Regions from separate parts of the Actinomadura citrea genome, predicted to be linked through region 1. Evidence: predicted binding sites of a transcription regulator. Region 1 holds the regulator's gene; the other holds the start of a gene.

Region 1 (9,289 bases):
GCGGCGCCTCCGCCTCCTCGTGCAGGACCAGGGCCAGGGACGCGCCGGCGATCCGCCCGGCGACGTCCTCGGTGGACTCCAGCTCCGCCACCGCGGGCAGGCGGCTGCGCCGCGCCTGTTTGCCTGCCTCGCGGGCGGTCGCGCGCCAGCGCCCGAGGGCCTTGTCGCGGCGCTCCGGGCGCCAGCGTGTGACGCAGCGGGACGCCGACCACGGGACGATCTCGTCCACGCCGACCTCGGTCATGGTCTCGACCGCGAGCTCGCCCCTGTCGCCCTTCGGTAGGGCCTGGACGACGACGAGGCGGGGCGCGGGCGGGGGCTCCCGGTGCCGGGCCAGCACGTCCAGCGTGAGGGACGCCCGGTCGGCCGCGGTGACGACGCACTCGGCCAGCAGGCCCTCGCCGTCGGTGAGGTCGACCCGCTCCCCCTGCCGCAGCCGCCGCACGGCCGCCGCGTGCCGGCCCTCGGGCCCGTCCAGCAGGACGCGGTCGCGCTCCAGCGCGTCCGTCCCGGCGAGAAAGACCGGCGGGCTCACCCGGGCCGTCCGGGGGAGGCGGAACCCGGGCCGACGTCGCTCATCGCTGCCACCATGCTCCTCAATCGCCGCGGCGGCCCTCCTGGTAGGCCGCCGCCACCGCGCTTCAGTGCTGGTTGAAGACGTCCTTGAGGCGGGAGAACACGCCGCGCTGCCCGGGGGCGAACCTGCCGGGCGGGCGCTCCTCGCCGCGCAGGACCGCGAGCTGCCGCAGCAGCTCCTCCTGCTCCTCGTCGAGCCTGTTCGGCGTCTCCACGTTGACGTGGATCATCAGGTCGCCGCGGCCGCTCTCGTTGAGGTGCCGGACGCCCCGGTTGTAGAGCGTGATGACCTGCCCCGACTGCGTGCCCGGCTTGATGTCGACGCTCTCGGCGGCGTCCAGCGTCTCGATGGTGACGCTGGTCCCGAGCGCGGCCGCCGTCATCGGGATCTCGACCGTGCAGTGCAGGTCGTCGCCCTCCCGCTCGAAGATCGGGTGCGGCTTCTCCACGATCTCCAGGAACAGGTCGCCGGGCGGTCCGCCGCCCGGGCCGACCTCGCCCTCGCCGGCGAGCTGGATGTGGATGCCGTTCTCCACGCCGGCCGGGATCTTGACCTTGACGGTGCGCCGGGTGCGGACCCGGCCGTCTCCGGAGCACTCGGTGCACGGGTTGCGGATCACCGAGCCGAAGCCGCCGCACGCCGGGCACGGCCGGGCCGTCATGACCTGGCCGAGGAACGAGCGCTGGACCTGCTGCACCTCGCCGCGGCCGTGGCACGTCTCACACGTGTCCGGGTGGGTGCCGGGCGCGCAGCCCGACCCCTCGCAGGTCGTGCAGGCGACCGCCGTGTCGATGGACAGCTCACGGGTGGTGCCGAACGCGGTCTCGGCGAGGTCGAGCTCGACCCGCAGCGTCGCGTTGCGCCCGCGCCGGGCGCGCGACCGCGGGCCCCGCGAGGTCGCGGTGCCGAAGAAGGCGTCCATGATGTCGCTGAACGGGAAACCGGCGCCGCCGAACCCGCCGGCGCCCGCCCCGCCCGCGGACGCGAAGGGGTCCGCGCCGAGGTCGTACATCTCGCGCTTCTTGGGGTCGGAGAGCACCTCGTAGGCCTGGGTGATCTCCTTGAACCGCTCCTGGGTCTCCGGATCCGGGTTGACGTCCGGGTGGAGTTCCCGCGCGAGCCGGCGGTAGGCCTTCTTGACCTCGTCGGCGCTGGCGTCCCGCCGGACGCCCAGGGTCGCGTAGTAGTCGTTCGCCACTTACGACCCCGCCAGGATCTGTCCCACGTAGCGTGCCACTGCCCGTACCGCTCCCATCGTGCTGGGGTAATCCATGCGTGTCGGCCCGAGCACTCCCAGCCGGGCCAGAGTGAGGTCGCCCACCCCGTAGTCGGCGGCGACGACCGAGGTCGACTTGAGCCCCAGGTCGGGGTTCTCGGTGCCGATCCGCACCGTAACTGTAGAGGAGTCGCCGGTCTCGCCGAGCAGCCGCATGAGGACCACCTGCTCCTCCAGCGCCACCAGCACCTCCCGCAGGCTGGGCGAGAAGTCCACGGCGGCGAGGTTGGCCGCCCCGGCGAAGACGATCTTCTCCTCGTGCTTCTCGACGAGCGTTTCCAGCAGCACCGACAGGACCGCCGCCGCGACCGGCCGCTCGTCCGGGCCCACCCTGTCGGGCAGGTCCGCCACGGCCGCCGGGACCTCGCCGAGACCGAGCCCGTCCAGGCACGTGTTGAGCAACGCCCGCAGGTGCCCGATCGATTCCTCGGAGATCTGCCCGGTCTCGATGACGCGCTGCTCCACCCGCCCGGTGTTGGTGATCAGGACGAGCAGCAGCCGCCCCTCCGCCACCGGGACCAGTTCCACGTGCCGCACCGCCGAGCGGGTCAGCGACGGGTACTGCACCACCGCGACCTGCCGGGTCAGCTGCGCGAGCAGCCGCACCGTCCGGCCGACGACGTCGTCGAGGTCGTAGGCCCCGGACAGGAACGTCTCGATGGCGCGGCGCTCGGCGACCGACAACGGCTTGATCGTGGACAGCCGGTCGACGAACAGCCGGTAGCCCTTGTCGGTGGGGACGCGCCCGGCGCTGGTGTGGGGCTGGGCGATGTAGCCCTGCTCCTCCAGCACCGCCATGTCGTTGCGGATGGTCGCGGGCGAGACTCCGAGGTTGTGCCGGTCGGCCAGCGCCTTGGAGCCCACCGGCTCGTTGGTGGAGACGTAGTCCTCGACGATGGCGCGCAGGACCGCGAGTTTCCGGTCGTCCAGCACGATGTCACCTCCTTCGTCCGGCCGGTCCGCTACTGGCACTCCATGCTTTCGAGTGCCAAGTCTACGGCCCGGAAGGCTCGGCTGGAGCGCCCCCGCACTCTCCGCACGGCTGCGTGATCCTATCCGGCCGGGGAACCGGCGCCACGCCGAGGAACGCGGGGCGGCGCCGCGCGGGCGCCCCGCCCGGTTAATGTGCGGATCTGTGCGGAGTAAGAACTACGGAAACGACGTGCTGGGCGGCGACTGGCGCAGGCCCCGCAAAGGACAGATCCCCGAGGTCCCCGCCGAGCCGGGCCTGGTCGCCGAGGATCCCGACAGCGGCTTCTGCGGCGCCGTGGTCGGCTGCGACAAGTTCGGCGTCACGCTGGAGGACCGGTTCGGCAAGCGCCGGGTGTTCCCGCTGACCAAGTCCGGATTCCTCATCGACGGCAAGCCGGTCACCCTCGTCCGGCCGACCGCCGCGCCCGCGGGCCCGGCGCGGTCCGCCTCGGGCTCGATCGCCGTCCGTGGCCTGCGGGCGCAGGTCGCCAAGGAGAGCCGCATCTACGTGGAGGGGCTCCACGACGCCGAGCTGGTCGAGAAGATCTGGGGCCACGACCTGCGCGTCGAGGGCGTCGTCGTCGAGTACCTCGAAGGCGTGGACGACCTGCCCGCCATCGTCGAGGAGTTCGCCCCCGAGGAGCAACGGCGCCTCGGCGTCCTGGTCGACCATCTCGTGGAGGGGTCCAAGGAGTCGAGGATCGCCGCCCAGGTCACCTCGCCGTACGTCCTCGTCGCCGGCCACCCCTTCATCGACATCTGGGAGGCCGTCAGGCCGGCGGCCGTCGGCATCCGCGCCTGGCCCCGCATCCCCCGCGGCATCCCGTGGAAGGAGGGCGTGATCGCCGAACTCGGCTGGGGCGACGACACGGGCCCCGCCTGGAAACGCATCCTCGGCTCGGTGAACGCCTACACCGACCTGGAACCCGCCCTCCTCGGCCGCGTAGAAGAACTCATCGACTTCGTGACCGTGCCTTCCCAGGGGTAGCGCCCCCTGGAACCCCCCGTCACGAGCCGGGCGGCCTCCAGGCGCCCAGAGCGCCTTCCAGCCACCCGACCCGAGGCGACGGTTCAGGCTTCCCTCTCTGCCGGGGGGCGGGGTCGCTGGTCAGGTCAGGGCTCGGACTACGGCGTCGGCCAGGAGGCGGCCCTTGAGGGTGAGGACGGCTCGGCCCTGCTCGTAGGGGGCGGGCTCGATCAGGCCGTCGCGCACCGCTCTGCGGGCGGCCTCGTCGTCCAGGAGGTGGGCGGGGCAGCCCTGGGCGAGGCGCAGTTCGAGCATGACGCGTTCGATGTGCCGGTCCTCGTCGGTGAGGATCTCCCGGGCGTGGGCGGGGGTGGTGCCCTCGGCGAGACGGGCGGCGTAGGCGGCCGGGTGCTTGACGTTCCACCAGCGGGTTCCGCCCACGTGGCTGTGGGCGCCCGGGCCGACGCCCCACCAGTCGGCGCCCGTCCAGTAGAGCATGTTGTGCCGGCAGGCGGCGCGCGGGTCGGCGGCCCAGTTGGAGATCTCGTACCAGTGCAGGCCGTGGCCGCTGAGCAGCTCCTCGGCGATCAGGTAGCGGTCGGCCATGGCGTCGTCGTCGGGGGCGGTCAGTTCGCCCCGCCTCACTTGCGCCGCCAGCCTGGTGCCCTCCTCGACGATGAGCGCGTAGGCGGACACGTGGTCGGGCTCTGCCGCCAGGGCCGCTTCCAGGGAGCCTCTCCAGTCGTCGTCGGTCTCCCCTGGCGTTCCGTAGATGAGGTCGAGGTTGATGTGCTCGAAGCCCGCCTTGCGCGTCCACTCGACGACCTGCGGGACGCGTCCGGGCGTGTGCGCGCGTTCCAGGACGGCCAGGACGTGCTCGCGGGCGCTCTGCATGCCGTAGGAGACGCGCGTGAACCCGGCCTCGCGGAGCTTGCCTATGGACGCCTCGTCCACCGACTCGGGGTTGGCCTCGGTGGTGACCTCCGCGCCCGGGGCCAGCCCGAACTCGACGTCGATCGCGGACAGGACCCGGCCCAGGTCGTCCGGCGGGAGGAGGGTCGGTGTGCCGCCGCCCACGAAAACCGTCTTCACGGGCAGATCCACGTCCCCGAGCACTCGCCGGGCCATGCGGACCTCGCGGATCGCGGTGTCGGCGTAGGAGTCGCGGCTCGCCCCCGGACCCAGCTCCGTCGCCGTGTAGGTGTTGAAGTCGCAGTACCCGCACCGGGTCACGCAGAAGGGCACGTGCACGTAGAACGCGAACGGGCGCTTTCCGAGCCCGTGCAGGGCACTGCCGGGCAGCGCACCGTCGGCCGGTACGGGGTCGCCATCAGGAAGGGTCGAGGGCACCTTCCAAGTCTGCCCCGCTCCGCCGCCTGCTTCGACCGGGCCGGTCAGGCGTCCCCGAGCTTGTCGCGGAGCCAGTCGGGGATGTGCTCGGCCGAGCGGGGGAAGCGGTCGAGGTCCTGGACGTAGGCGGACGAGGCCAGCGGCGGGGTGAAGTCGGGCTCGCCGTCGTAGTCGAACTCGGCGCTGAAGTGGCCGGAGCGCTCGACCTGGAGGCGCGCGGTGAACCAGGCGCCCTTGTCGGACCGGTACATGACGCGGCGCAGCTCGTCCATCTTCCCGACGGCCTGGCCCGGGGGCAGGGCCGTGCGGCGCCCGCCGTCGGGGCCCTCGACCTCGAAGGAGGCGCTGTCGATGCCGACCGTCGCGCGGAACTCGAAGTCGAGCCGCTGCCAGCCCGCGGGGGCGGCCGAACGCAGCGCGCGCACGGCGCCGTTCACCGTCTCCCGTTCCTTCTCGGAACGCAGAACCTGCTCGGGGTGGGTCACGCTGCCTCCGCGAGGTCGGCCGGTTCGGTAGATCAAAGGCACCGTACCCGTCCGACCGTACCGGCATCGGCGCCCGCGCCGGGCAGCCGCCGCCGTGTCGCGGCCGACCGGCGCGACTTCGGCCGCCGACCGCCTGAGGAGCCGCAACGAATACGGATAAGGTCGTCCGGATGCGAAATGTGGGTGCGACCGGCCGGGGACGAGTGCCCGCCCGGGTGCTGCTGCGCGGCGAGCCGGACGGCTGGCACTGGGTGCTGGTGGACGACGCGGGCGCCGAGCGGCGCTCGGACTTCACCGGCGCGGGGACGCGCTGGTCCGCGGGCGGCCGGTCCGACCCCGAGCCGGCGTGGTGGCGCCGCAGGCTCGCCGAGACGGCCGACGGGCTGCGGGAGGCGGTCGCCGAGCGGCTGACCGACGCGACGTTCCGCGAGTTCGGCACCGAGGCCGCGATCACCTGGTTCGCGGTCGCGGAGCCCGTCGAGTGGGAGGGCATCGTCACCCTCCGGGAGGCCGACCCGGCGCGGTTCCCCGGCCGGGTGCCGCCGTTCGTGGTCACGCTGGAGCCGGGGCGCGGGGCGCTGCTGCCGGACGCGAGCCTGCTGTTCTCCACCCGCGCCGCGGACGCCTGGACGACCCTCGCCGCGGTCGCGGAGCGCTGCGGCACCCTCCCGCCGAAGTCGTCGTTCCTGTGCGGGTGGGCCGGGCACCGCAGCGTCCGGGTGGGGCGCGGGTCGCTGGCGCTGTCGACCGGCCGGGGCGAGGACGGCGTCGAGCGGCTCGCGCAGATCTGCGGGACGCGGGCGCCCGGCTGGAGCGGCAACCCCGAGATGCGGTTCCGGCTCGACGGCGTCGACCTGCTCGACGAGCCCGCCGGCGACGTCGTCGCGCTGCTGCGGGAACTCGACCACGAGATCGTCAGGCGCGGCCGCTCCGTCCGGCTGGCGGCCTCCGGGCTCACCCTCCACGCGCCCGACGGGGCGGACGAGGCGGAGCGGTTCACCGGTGTGTCCCTGGGGGTGCCGGCGGCGCTGTCGCCGCTGTGGGCCGGTTCCTGAACCCTGACGCACACGGAGCCGACACCCACGGGGGACCGCGCCGTCACCGGAACGCAACCGCGGCCGCCTAGGTTCCCCGATCATGAGAAGCCGCGCGCGCCATGCCGTGCTCGCCGTGACCGGTGCAGTCCTCGCCGGCGCTCCCCTCGCCCTCACCGCCTCCCCCGCCCACGCCGCCTCCCCCGTCCGCTCCGCCGGGTCTCCCGGCACGATCAACGTCCACCGCGGCGGCCCCGCCCGGTCGCTGCCGTTCACCGCCCGCCGGGACGGGGAGGCGGTGATCTCCTTCACCGCGTCCGCCCCGGGCGTCTCCTGGGTCCGCGGGGGCGCCGAGTCGGCCGTCGTGTCGATCGCCGTCGACGGGCGCCATGTGACCGACCTCGTCGTCCCCTCCTCCGACCCGATCCCCCGCAGCCTCGGGCTCGGGCGCGTCGGGAAGGGACGCCACAAGGTGACGCTGCGGTTCGCCGAGGGCAGCGCGCCCGCCGCAAGCCGCGTCACGCTCCGGCGCCCCGCGGTCCGCATTCCGGAGGCGGACGCGCTCGCCCTGCGCCACGCGCCCGTCGTCGTCGGGCGGACGGGCTGGCCGTTCGGCGACCCCTACCAGAACGCGACCACCGACACCCCCCTGGTCGCCTGGCACGAGACCCGCCCCGCCGCCACACCCGGACACAAGATCATCGAGTACTCGGTGGTGTGGAGCAACGAGGACGGCGGCACCGACACGCCCGCGCTGATGGCCCGCTGGGGCCGGACGACCGACATCGAGTGGATCTACCGGGTCGAGGTCGACGCGTCCGGCAGGCGCGTGGACGGCACCGCCGTCTACCAGGCCCCGATGCACCTGACCCTGAAGTTCACGGGCCGCTACGAGGGCGACCACCCCCTGCTGCAGACCTGCACGCAGAACAACAACATGTGCGACGTGATCTCGCCGGACCCGCCGCTGCGCTTCCTGCTGGACGCCGCCGGGACGCGCCCGGACGGCCGGGCCCGCGAGGTCGTCATGGACCGCGAGCCGTGGACCTACCGGATCGCGGCGCAGGAGATGGTCCGCGAAAGGAAGATCGAGAACCCGTCCGATCCGGCGACGCGCGAGGTCGGCGACCAGCGGACGTACCTGTTCGTGGAGTTCGCCAAGACGACGGGCGCCGCGACCGGGTCCGGGTCGGTGCCCGGGGTCGCGCTCGGGGTGCGGCTGAAGTCCGACCCGTCCCGGCTGTACCGCTCCGACCACGACGAGCCGACCTGGTCGATCGACCGTGACGGCGCCGTCGCCACCACCGTCGAACTGCCGGAGGGGACGAGGGTCTCCGACATCGCGGGCATCGAGGCCCTTCGCCGTCCCACCGGTACCGGGGACAACGGCGCCCCGGCCACGGTGACGTCCATCAACCGCGGGTTCTTCCTGGACGACTCGTTCCTGCCGCAACCCTCGTCGGTCGAGTGGAAGGGCTCGGTCACGCTCACGCAGGCGAACCCGTCCGCCGTCCTCTGGCGCCCCTGACACCTCACCAGGCACCGCAGCTGGGCCCGTGGCGCGAATCGGCCACGGGCCCTTGTTCATAGGGAACCTGGGCGAACTCCACGCGCGTCCAAGGAGTCATACACTTCGCCAATAACTTGCATAGCGACCCCGGAGAGGACGTCCGCCATGGCCTACGGGCACCCCCCGTCGCCCGGCCAGGGACAGCAGCCCCAGTGGCAGCAGCAACAGACCCCCTGGCAGCAGCCCGGCAACGCCTGGCAGCAGCCACAGCAACCCCAGGGCGGCATGGGCTGGCAGCAGCAGCCCCCGGGCGGGGACAACCCCCAGGGCGGACACAACACCGCCCAGATACCCGGCCATTTCGGCCCCGTCACCGACGACGAGAAGACGTGGTCGCTGATGGCGTACGTCGGGCAGTTCCTCGTCGGCGCGATCGCCCCGGCCGTCGTCTATCTCGGAAAGGCCCGCTCGCCGTTCGTGCGCAGGCACGCGGCGCAGGGCCTCAACATGGGCGTCGCCGCCATCGCCGTGTGGTTCGTCTTCGGCCTGCTGTCGCTGGTCGCCGACTTCCTCATCTGGGTGCCGCTGCTGTTCACGGCCGTGGAGATGTTCTTCCTGGTGTACGCGGGCAGGGCCGCCAACCGCGGCGAGTTCCGGCGCGTCCCGTCCGCGGTGGCCTGGCCCCTTGTGAAGTAACGGCTACTTCTTGCCCTTGTCGGCGTCGCCGCCCCCGGTCGAGAGGGCGGCGACGAAGGCCTCCTGCGGGACGTCCACCCGCCCGATGGTCTTCATCCGCTTCTTGCCCTCCTTCTGCTTCTCCAGCAGCTTGCGCTTGCGGGAGATGTCGCCCCCGTAGCACTTGGCGAGGACGTCCTTGCGGATGGCGCGGATGTTCTCGCGGGCGATGATGCGGGCCCCGACCGCGGCCTGGATCGGCACCTCGTACTGCTGCCGCGGGATCAGCTCCTTGAGCTTGGCCGTCATCATCAGGCCGTACTCGCGGGACTTGTCCTTGTGCACGATCTGGCTGAAGGCGTCCACCGACTCGCCCTGCAGCAGGATGTCGACCTTCACCAGGTCGGACTCCTGCTCGCCGCTGGGCTCGTAGTCGAGCGAGG
Region 2 (9,289 bases), 1.5 Mb from region 1:
CTTCGAAGGAACAAGTCCCCCTAACCGGTCCTCTTAACGTTCCGGCACCGGGCAGGCGTCAGTCCGTATACAGCGTCTTACGACTTCGCACGGACCTGTGTTTTTAGTAAACAGTCGCTTCCCCCTGGCCTCTGCGACCCCACCCAGCTCAGACAGCAAATGCCATCACCAGGCGAGGTCCCCCTTCTCCCAAAGTTACGGGGGCAATTTGCCGAGTTCCTTAACCACAGTTCACCCGATCGCCTTGGTATTCTCTACCTGACCACCTGAGTCGGTTTGGGGTACGGGCCGCCGGTACACTCGCTAGAGGCTTTTCTCGGCAGCATGGGATCACTCACTTCACCTAAAACGGCTCGGCATCAGCTCTCAGGATACGTGAGAGACGGATTTACCTATCTCTCTCCCTACAGCCTTACCCCGGGACAACCATCGCCCGGGCTGAGCTACCCTCCTGCGTCACCCCATCACTCACCTACTACCCCCTCGGGCCCCACGCTCCCCACCCAACAGGCCCGAAGGCCCAAAGGATGGTTCAGGTGGTTAGCATCAGAGGATTCAGCGTTGGCGCATACCAGCGGGTACGGGAATATCAACCCGTTGTCCATCGACTACGCCTGTCGGCCTCGCCTTAGGTCCCGACTTACCCTGGGCGGATTAGCCTGCCCCAGGAACCCTTGGTCATCCGGCGCACACGTTTCTCACGTGTGATTCGCTACTCATGCCTGCATTCTCACTCCCGCACCCTCCACCCCTGGGTCACCCCGAGGCTTCACCGGATACAGGACGCTCCCCTACCCATCAACACATACGTGTCAATGCCACGGCTTCGGCGGTGTGCTTGAGCCCCGCTACATTGTCGGCGCGGAATCACTTGACCAGTGAGCTATTACGCACTCTTTCAAGGGTGGCTGCTTCTAAGCCAACCTCCTGGTTGTCACAGCAACTCCACATCCTTTCCCACTTAGCACACGCTTAGGGGCCTTAGCCGATGATCTGGGCTGTTTCCCTCTCGACTACGAAGCTTATCCCCCGCAGTCTCACTGCCGCGCTCTCACTTACCGGCATTCGGAGTTTGGCTGACGTCAGTAACCTGGTAGGGCCCATCAGCCATCCAGTAGCTCTACCTCCGGCAAGAAACACGCGACGCTGCACCTAAATGCATTTCGGGGAGAACCAGCTATCACGGAGTTTGATTGGCCTTTCACCCCTAACCACAGGTCATCCCCCAGGTTTTCAACCCTGGTGGGTTCGGGCCTCCACACCGTCTTACCGGCGCTTCACCCTGCCCATGGCTAGATCACTCCGCTTCGGGTCTACAGCATGCGACTAAAAACGCCCTATTCAGACTCGCTTTCGCTACGGCTACCCGACACCGGTTAACCTCGCCACACACCATAACTCGCAGGCTCATTCTTCAAAAGGCACGCCATCACCAACAACAAGGAACAAGTCCCTCACTGAGGAGGCTCTGACGGCTTGTAGGCACACGGTTTCAGGTACTATTTCACGACCCCTCACCGGGGCACTTTTCACCTTTCCCTCACGGTACTGGTCCGCTATCGGTCATCAGGAAGTATTCAGCCTTACCACGTGGTCGTGGCAGATTCACACGGGATTTCACGGGCCCCGTGCTACTCGGGAACACACCCAGAAGCCACTCGAATTTCGTCTACCGGACTCTCACCGTCTACGGTCGGCCATCCCAAGCCATTCGACTATCCCAGCGGTTTATAACTCCTCGGCCCAGCGGCAGCTGGACCAGGGTGGTCCCACAACCCCGCACACGCAACGCCTGCCGGCTATCACACGCGCACGGTTTAGGCTCCTCCGCTTTCGCTCACCACTACTCACGGAATCACTATTGTTTTCTCTTCCTGCGGGTACTGAGATGTTTCACTTCCCCGCGTTCCCACCAACCTGCCTATACATTCAGCAGGCGGCGACACCCCATGACGGGTGCCAGGTTTCCCCATTCGGAAATCCCCGGATCAAAGTCTGGTTGCCGACTCCCCGAGGCATATCGCAGGCTCCCACGTCCTTCATCGGCTCCTGATGCCAAGGCATCCACCGTATGCCCTTAAAAACTTGAACACACAAAACGATCAGAACAAATCGCAGATAAACAACAAAAACAACCCTCAAAGAACCCTCACCAAAAGGCAGGGTCCCTCTCCAGGCGGCTCTCATCATCTACCAGAGATGCTCGCGTCCACTGTGCAGTTCTCAAAAAACAACCGGGCCCACCAAAACCACACCACCCGAAGATGATGCGGTCCTGGTCCCGTAGTCCGAGGTCACCCGAGCTCGCGCCCGTTCCCTCAGGACCCAACAGCGTGTCCACCAGACCAACCACCCGAACCCGCCGTTCCCATTCCCTCCAGCCGAAGCTGCAGGACGGTACTAGCCGGGCCGCATGAGCGGCCTAGTGAATAACCAGTGCTCCACATCTATGAGCAGCCACCTGACAGACATTCGCTGTCAACGGCGGCCACCGACCACGGTCCCTCTCACGAGGCGACCCCGGCCAGTTGATGCTCCTTAGAAAGGAGGTGATCCAGCCGCACCTTCCGGTACGGCTACCTTGTTACGACTTCGTCCCAATCGCCGGCCCCACCTTCGACCGCTCCCCCCACAAAGTGGTTGGGCCACGGGCTTCGGGTGTTGCCGACTTTCGTGACGTGACGGGCGGTGTGTACAAGGCCCGGGAACGTATTCACCGCAGCGTTGCTGATCTGCGATTACTAGCGACTCCGACTTCACGAAGTCGAGTTGCAGACTTCGATCCGAACTGAGACCGGCTTTAAGGGATTCGCTCCACCTCACGGTATCGCAGCCCTCTGTACCGGCCATTGTAGCATGTTTGCAGCCCAAGACATAAGGGGCATGATGACTTGACGTCATCCCCACCTTCCTCCGAGTTGACCCCGGCGGTCTCCCATGAGTCCCCACCCGAAGTGCTGGCAACATGGAACGAGGGTTGCGCTCGTTGCGGGACTTAACCCAACATCTCACGACACGAGCTGACGACAGCCATGCACCACCTGTCACCGGCCCAAAAAGGACCCACCATCTCTGATGGTTTTCCGGCAATGTCAAGCCTTGGTAAGGTTCTTCGCGTTGCGTCGAATTAAGCAACATGCTCCGCCGCTTGTGCGGGCCCCCGTCAATTCCTTTGAGTTTTAGCCTTGCGGCCGTACTCCCCAGGCGGGGCGCTTAATGCGTTAGCTGCGGCGCGGAATCCGTGGAAGGACCCCACACCTAGCGCCCAACGTTTACGGCGTGGACTACCAGGGTATCTAATCCTGTTCGCTCCCCACGCTTTCGCTCCTCAGCGTCAGTACAGGCCCAGAGAACCGCCTTCGCCACCGGTGTTCCTCCCGATATCTGCGCATTTCACCGCTACACCGGGAATTCCATTCTCCCCTACCTGCCTCTAGTCTGCCCGTATCCACCGCAGACCCACGGTTAAGCCGTGGGCTTTCACGACAGACGCGACAAACCGCCTACGAGCTCTTTACGCCCAATAATTCCGGACAACGCTTGCGCCCTACGTATTACCGCGGCTGCTGGCACGTAGTTAGCCGGCGCTTCTTCTGCAGGTACCGTCACGTTAGCTTCGTCCCTGCTGAAAGAGGTTTACAACCCGAAGGCCGTCATCCCTCACGCGGCGTCGCTGCGTCAGGCTTCCGCCCATTGCGCAATATTCCCCACTGCTGCCTCCCGTAGGAGTCTGGGCCGTGTCTCAGTCCCAGTGTGACCGGTCGCCCTCTCAGGCCGGTTACCCGTCGTCGCCTTGGTAGGCCATCACCCCACCAACAAGCTGATAGGCCGCGAGCCCATCCCCAACCGAAAAACTTTCCACCACCCGATCATGCGATCAGTGGTTACATCCGGTATTAGACCCAGTTTCCCGGGCTTATCCCAAAGTCAGGGGCAGGTTGCTCACGTGTTACTCACCCGTTCGCCGCTCGAGTACCCCCGAAGGGGCCTTTCCGCTCGACTTGCATGTGTTAAGCACGCCGCCAGCGTTCGTCCTGAGCCAGGATCAAACTCTCCATCAAGGTCACACGACCAACCAGGGGGCGAACCCCGACCGGCCAAACCTCAGGAAACAATCCCAGCATCACCATCCCCCACAAAGAGGGACAGCATTGCATCAAAGAAATCCCCACCACCCCCGAAGAGATGGCACGGGGCGACCCGGCCGTTGAAGACCGAGCCGATAAAGGCACTGGCTTTTAACACGCTGTTGAGTTCTCAAGAAACGGACACCCACCGCGCTGGACCCGCTTTCGCGTTTCCCGCTCCGGGGCGACTCGTATTACTTTATCAGATCCGCTCGGACTGTCAATTCCGGGCTTTTCCGATACGCCATTCCGGTTCCGCTTGCGCGGTTCCTTCCCGGCGGTGGAGCTATTTCATCAGATCCGGCCCGATTGTCAAATCGATCCTTTTCCGATCCCATCACGACGGCGCGGACGCGACGAAGCCGCGTCAGCTGGTCGAGGATGGTTCCCCCGGGCCGGCCGCCCTCAGGCGTCCCGCACTCCCGTGGGGCGAAGTGAACAGTATGCCCAAGACGAGGGGACGTCAAACCGGCTCGCACGCCTCAATGGCGCCGGCGAGCCCGCGCCGCCCGTCCGAAGCCGCTCAGGCACCTGACCTACCTCGGACTTTGTCCTGGTTCACCCCTGCTTGAACCGCTCGAACATCGCATTCACGCGGCCGAGGTTTCTTTTCGGCAACGCCGACCGTTCGGCGCGTCTCAGGGCTTGGCCAGGTATCCGCCGATGAACAGCACACCTTCGGCGATGACCCAGACGAAGGCCGCGACGGTGAGGGTCACGTCCAGCCGAGAGGGTCTGCGCCGGACACCGGGCATCGACCACGCGGTCACGGCGACGGCCGCGGCGATGACGGCGACGGGTGCCGAGACCCGTACGGCGTCCTCGAATCCGGCCCCGCATGCCGGGTCCCGGCCCTCGTCCTCACCGCAGAAGGCGGCGTCGCCCCACCCACCGAGGGCTGAGAAGACCCAGAGGACGGCCAGCGCGCAGTTCGCGATCGTCGGAATCGCCGGCGAGATCCACCAGCCGTTCGGGCGCCCGGACATGGCCTGCACGACCGGAACGTACCTCGCCTCGCGGGAGCCGGGAACCCCTCCATCGGGCGACCGCAGGCCCGGTCAGGTGATCTCTTTGGCCTCGTGCAGGTTCATGTCCATGACGATGGCCGTCATGACCGCCATCGTCCGCAGCGGTTCCCGGACGGGGTCGGAGATCTCCACCGCGTACCGGTCGGCCGTCGTGAGCAGGTGGGTGGCGAGGCCCGCCCACTTCTTGCGGACGTGCGCCACCTTTCCGCCGTCGGCGTCCTTCACCTCGAAGTTGTTGCGCGGCACGTCCACGTCGACCGTGCCGATGAGCGTCCCGCCGTCGTCGTAAATGACGTAGCGGCGGCCGACCCTTTCGGTCACGAAGGAGCCGACGCGCTCCCCGTCCGGCCGGAGGATCTCGGTGTACTCCCGGCCGCTCTGCTTGTCCACGACGTACAGGGGGTCACCGTCGGGCGTCGTCAGCAGGACGGCACGGGCGTCGAGGTTCGACTTGCCGGGGAACAGGCCGCGCATGACCGCGTTCTCGCCCTGGTCGTCGGTCGGCGCCGCGATGGCGACGACGGCCCCGCCATCGTCCAGAACCTTGTACCGCGACTTGGCGAACGGTCCCCTGCGAGGTTGTTCGACCCTGAGCACCGGGGAGCTGAACACTTCGCTCACGTGTTCTCCTGCCTCGTCGGCCGCGTCCGCGGCCGCCTCACTGTTCACCTTGCCGGCGCCCGCACCTCGGCGGCACGCCCTCCAACCGGCGATCCTGCCAAGCGCCGGGCCCGCAGGGGAAGGACTTTGCACCCCCGTCTGCGCCCGCCGGAGCCGCCGCGCCCGCGCCCGGCTCACTGACCTGCGGCGGCGCGGACCGAGGTGGCCGCGAGAAACATTCTTCTTTCGGCCCGGCGGTTCCCGGACATCCTCACGGACATCTCCGCCGGCGTCGGTACCGGCCCCGGGGCGCGCCTCCCCGCCCGGACCGGGTCCCGCGGACAGGGAAAGGGGCGGTCCCCGAAGGAACCGCCCCTTTCACCTGCACTCGGAAGTGCGAACCGCGGACCTGCTCAGAAGTCCATACCGCCGGCGTCGGGCATGCCGCCCGCCGGGGCCGGGTTCTTCTCGGGCTTCTCGGCGATGACGGCCTCGGTGGTCAGGAACAGCGCGGCGATCGACGAGGCGTTCTGCAGCGCGGACCGGGTCACCTTGGCCGGGTCGAGGATGCCCGACTCGAACATGTTGACGTACTCGCCGGTGGCGGCGTTCAGGCCCTCGCCCGGGGTCAGGTTCCGGACCCGCTCCACCACGACGCCGCCCTCAAGGCCGGCGTTGACGGCGATCTGCTTCAGCGGCTCCTCGAGAGCGCGCTTGACGATGTTCGCACCGGTGGCCTCGTCGCCCGGCAGCTCCAGCTTGTCGAACGCCTTGGTGCCAGCCTGCAGCAGCGCCACGCCACCGCCGGGGACGATGCCCTCCTCGACCGCGGCCTTCGCGTTGCGGACGGCGTCCTCGATGCGGTGCTTGCGCTCCTTGAGCTCGACCTCCGTCGCGGCGCCGGCCTTGATGACAGCGACACCGCCCGCGAGCTTGGCCAGGCGCTCCTGGAGCTTCTCGCGGTCGTAGTCGGAGTCGGTGTTGTCGATCTCGGTGCGGATCTGGTTGACCCGTCCCGCGATCTCGTTGGCGTCACCGGCGCCGTCCACGATGGTGGTCTCGTCCTTGGTGATGACGACCTTGCGGGCGCGGCCCAGCATCTCGGTCGTGGTGTTCTCCAGCTTGAGACCCACGTCCTCGCTGATGACCTGGCCGCCGGTCAGCGTGGCGATGTCGCCCAGCATGGCCTTGCGGCGGTCGCCGAAGCCCGGAGCCTTCACGGCCACGGACTTGAAGATGCCGCGGATCTTGTTGACGACCAGGGTGGCCAGGGCCTCGCCCTCGACGTCCTCCGCGATGATCAGCAGCGGCTTGCCGGACTGCATGACGCCCTCAAGGACGGGCAGCAGGTCCTTGTTCGCCGACGCCTTGCCCTGAACGATCAGGATGTACGGGTCCTCGAGGACCGCTTCCATGCGCTCGGGGTCGGTCACGAAGTAGTGCGAGATGTAGCCCTTGTCGAAGCGCATCCCCTCGGTCAGCTCGAGCTCCAGACCGAAGGTCTGGCTCTCCTCGACCGTGATGACGCCTTCCTTGCCGACCTTGTCCATCGCCTCGGCGATCATCTCGCCGATCTGCGGGTCACCCGCGGAGATGGACGCCGTGGAGGCGATCTGCTCCTTGGTCTCCACGTCCTTGGCGAGCTTGGACAGCTCCTCGCTCACCCGCTCGACGGCGGCCTCGATGCCGCGCTTCAGCGACATCGGGTTCGCACCGGCGGCCACGTTGCGCAGACCCTCGCGCACCAGCGCCTGGGCCAGCACGGTGGCGGTGGTGGTGCCGTCACCCGCGACGTCGTCGGTCTTCTTGGCTACTTCCTTGACGAGCTCCGCGCCGATCTTCTCCCACGGGTCCTCGAGCTCGATCTCCTTGGCGATCGACACACCGTCGTTGGTGATCGTGGGAGCGCCCCACTTCTTCTCCAGCACGACGTTGCGGCCCTTGGGACCAAGGGTCACCTTCACGGCGTCGGCGAGCTGGTTCATGCCGCGCTCGAGACCGCGGCGGGCCTCCTCGTCGAACGCGATCATCTTTGCAGCCATAGGCTCCAGTCCTCCCGGAACAAGGTGGCTTAGACGGATCGAGCCGACGCCCGCGACGGACGGCCCCGCCGACGACTTCCATTCCGTCGCCGGCCTGAGGCCTCATCGCCCCGACCCATGACTGTGTGAAGTTGTCACTCTCCACAGCAGAGTGCCAATGTTTGTTTAGCACTCTACCCCGTCGAGTGCAAGCGCCACACATCCCCGTCCGCCCACGTCCTCACACCGGCCCTGCCCGCCCTGACCAGGGGCGGGACGTCCAGGAGCGCGCTTCGGGAGGGGCCGCTCACCCCGTCGCGCGTGGCACAGGTCGGCTGGAAGTTCCGCCGATGGCGTAGCAGGCCGGGCGGTCGCCGGGACGTGTTCGCGGGCTCGCCGCCCGCCCGGCCCCCCGGCCGACGACTGGCGGGTGGTCGCACGCGGCCGGCCAGCGGGCGGCGGATACCGAGATCTCACCTCCCGGTGAGGACCGGGAGCACGGCGGCCGACAGTCTCGCCTGCCATTGCACTGGCGGGAAGTCCGTGTCGCCGCTTTCGCGGAGCCTTATTCGTCGCTGGCCGACGGCGTTTGCGACGGCGTTTGCGACGGCCCGATGCACCGGGGTCACCACGGCCTGCTTGGCCGCTTTTGTGGAGTATGGCGAACGGTGAGGATGTTCTTTCGTTCCCCGGGCAAGGGACCGCCGCAAACGGGTCCGGACATTGGGCGGCCGCTCCGGCGTCGATGCGTGACCGGGCCGGAGCGGCCGTGGTGCTTCGAGGCTCTGTCAGGAGCCGCGATTCACCGCTTGTTCGACTCCTGCTCGGGGCCCGCGACCGCGTTGATCACGGTGTTGTGCTTCCCGCCGTGGAGCTTGGTGGTGATGGGGCCGGTGATCGTCGCGCTGTTGCCGGCGTAGACGTTCGAGCGGGGCGATCCGCTGAGGTTCGTGAAGATTGCGTCGCCCGGGCCCTTCTCGCTGTTGACGACGGGGCCGTTCTGGCCGACGTTCGCCTTCTTGACAGCGTGGATGTGCACCGGCTTGGGGTGGCCCCCCGTGGTGGCCAGCCGCTGCCCGGCCTGCGGGGCGTTGGCGTCGGCCTGCTGCTGCGGGGCGTTCGGCTGAGCGTCCTGCTGAGGAGCGGCCTGCTCGGCACCCTGCTCCGGCGCGGCCTGCTGAGCGTCCTGCTGAGGAGCAGCCTGCGCCGCCTCCTGCTGCGGGGCGTTCAGCTGGGCCTCCTGCTGAGGAGCGGCCTGCTGCTCCGGGGCGGCCTGCTGCTCCGGTGCCGCCTGCTGCTCCGGTGCCGCCTGCTGCTCCGGTGCCGCCTGCTGCTCCGGTGCCGCCTGCTGCTCCGGTGCCGCCTGCTGAGCGTCCTGCTGAGGAGCAGCCTGCGCCGCCTCCTGCTGCGGGGCGTTCAGCTGGGCCTCCTGCTGAGGAGCGGCCTGCTGCTCCGGCGCGGCCTGCTGAGCGTCCTGCTGAGGAGCGGCCTGCTGGGCGCCCTGCTCCGGGGC

What was found. The regulator HrcA, encoded in region 1, represses chaperone genes, less so after heat shock. The targets are predictions, from matches to a motif close to TTGGCACTCTCNNNNNGAGAGTGCCAA.
Positions count from the first base shown of each region.
Region 2: groL (chaperonin GroEL) is a predicted target of HrcA. The motif match lies at 7,929-7,955, and genes of this name have one in related genera.

Region 1 is NZ_JACCBT010000001.1:2,791,677-2,800,965, reverse strand. It holds gene BJ999_RS13195 (16S rRNA (uracil(1498)-N(3))-methyltransferase) at 1-535, opposite strand, end outside; gene dnaJ (molecular chaperone DnaJ) at 642-1,775, opposite strand; gene hrcA (heat-inducible transcriptional repressor HrcA) at 1,776-2,786, opposite strand; gene BJ999_RS13180 (DUF3097 domain-containing protein) at 2,989-3,813, shown strand; gene hemW (radical SAM family heme chaperone HemW) at 3,934-5,142, opposite strand; gene BJ999_RS13170 (antitoxin YezG family protein) at 5,187-5,627, opposite strand; gene BJ999_RS13165 (hypothetical protein) at 5,798-6,682, shown strand; gene BJ999_RS13160 (hypothetical protein) at 6,765-8,189, shown strand; gene BJ999_RS13155 (DUF4870 domain-containing protein) at 8,337-8,867, shown strand; gene lepA (translation elongation factor 4) at 8,871-9,289, opposite strand, start outside.
Region 2 is NZ_JACCBT010000001.1:1,315,901-1,325,189, reverse strand. It holds rRNA gene BJ999_RS06515 (23S ribosomal RNA) at 1-2,091, opposite strand, end outside; rRNA gene BJ999_RS06510 (16S ribosomal RNA) at 2,543-4,061, opposite strand; gene BJ999_RS06505 (hypothetical protein) at 4,766-5,122, opposite strand; gene BJ999_RS06500 (phospholipid scramblase-related protein) at 5,186-5,776, opposite strand; gene groL (chaperonin GroEL) at 6,169-7,797, opposite strand; gene BJ999_RS06490 (hypothetical protein) at 8,579-9,289, opposite strand, start outside.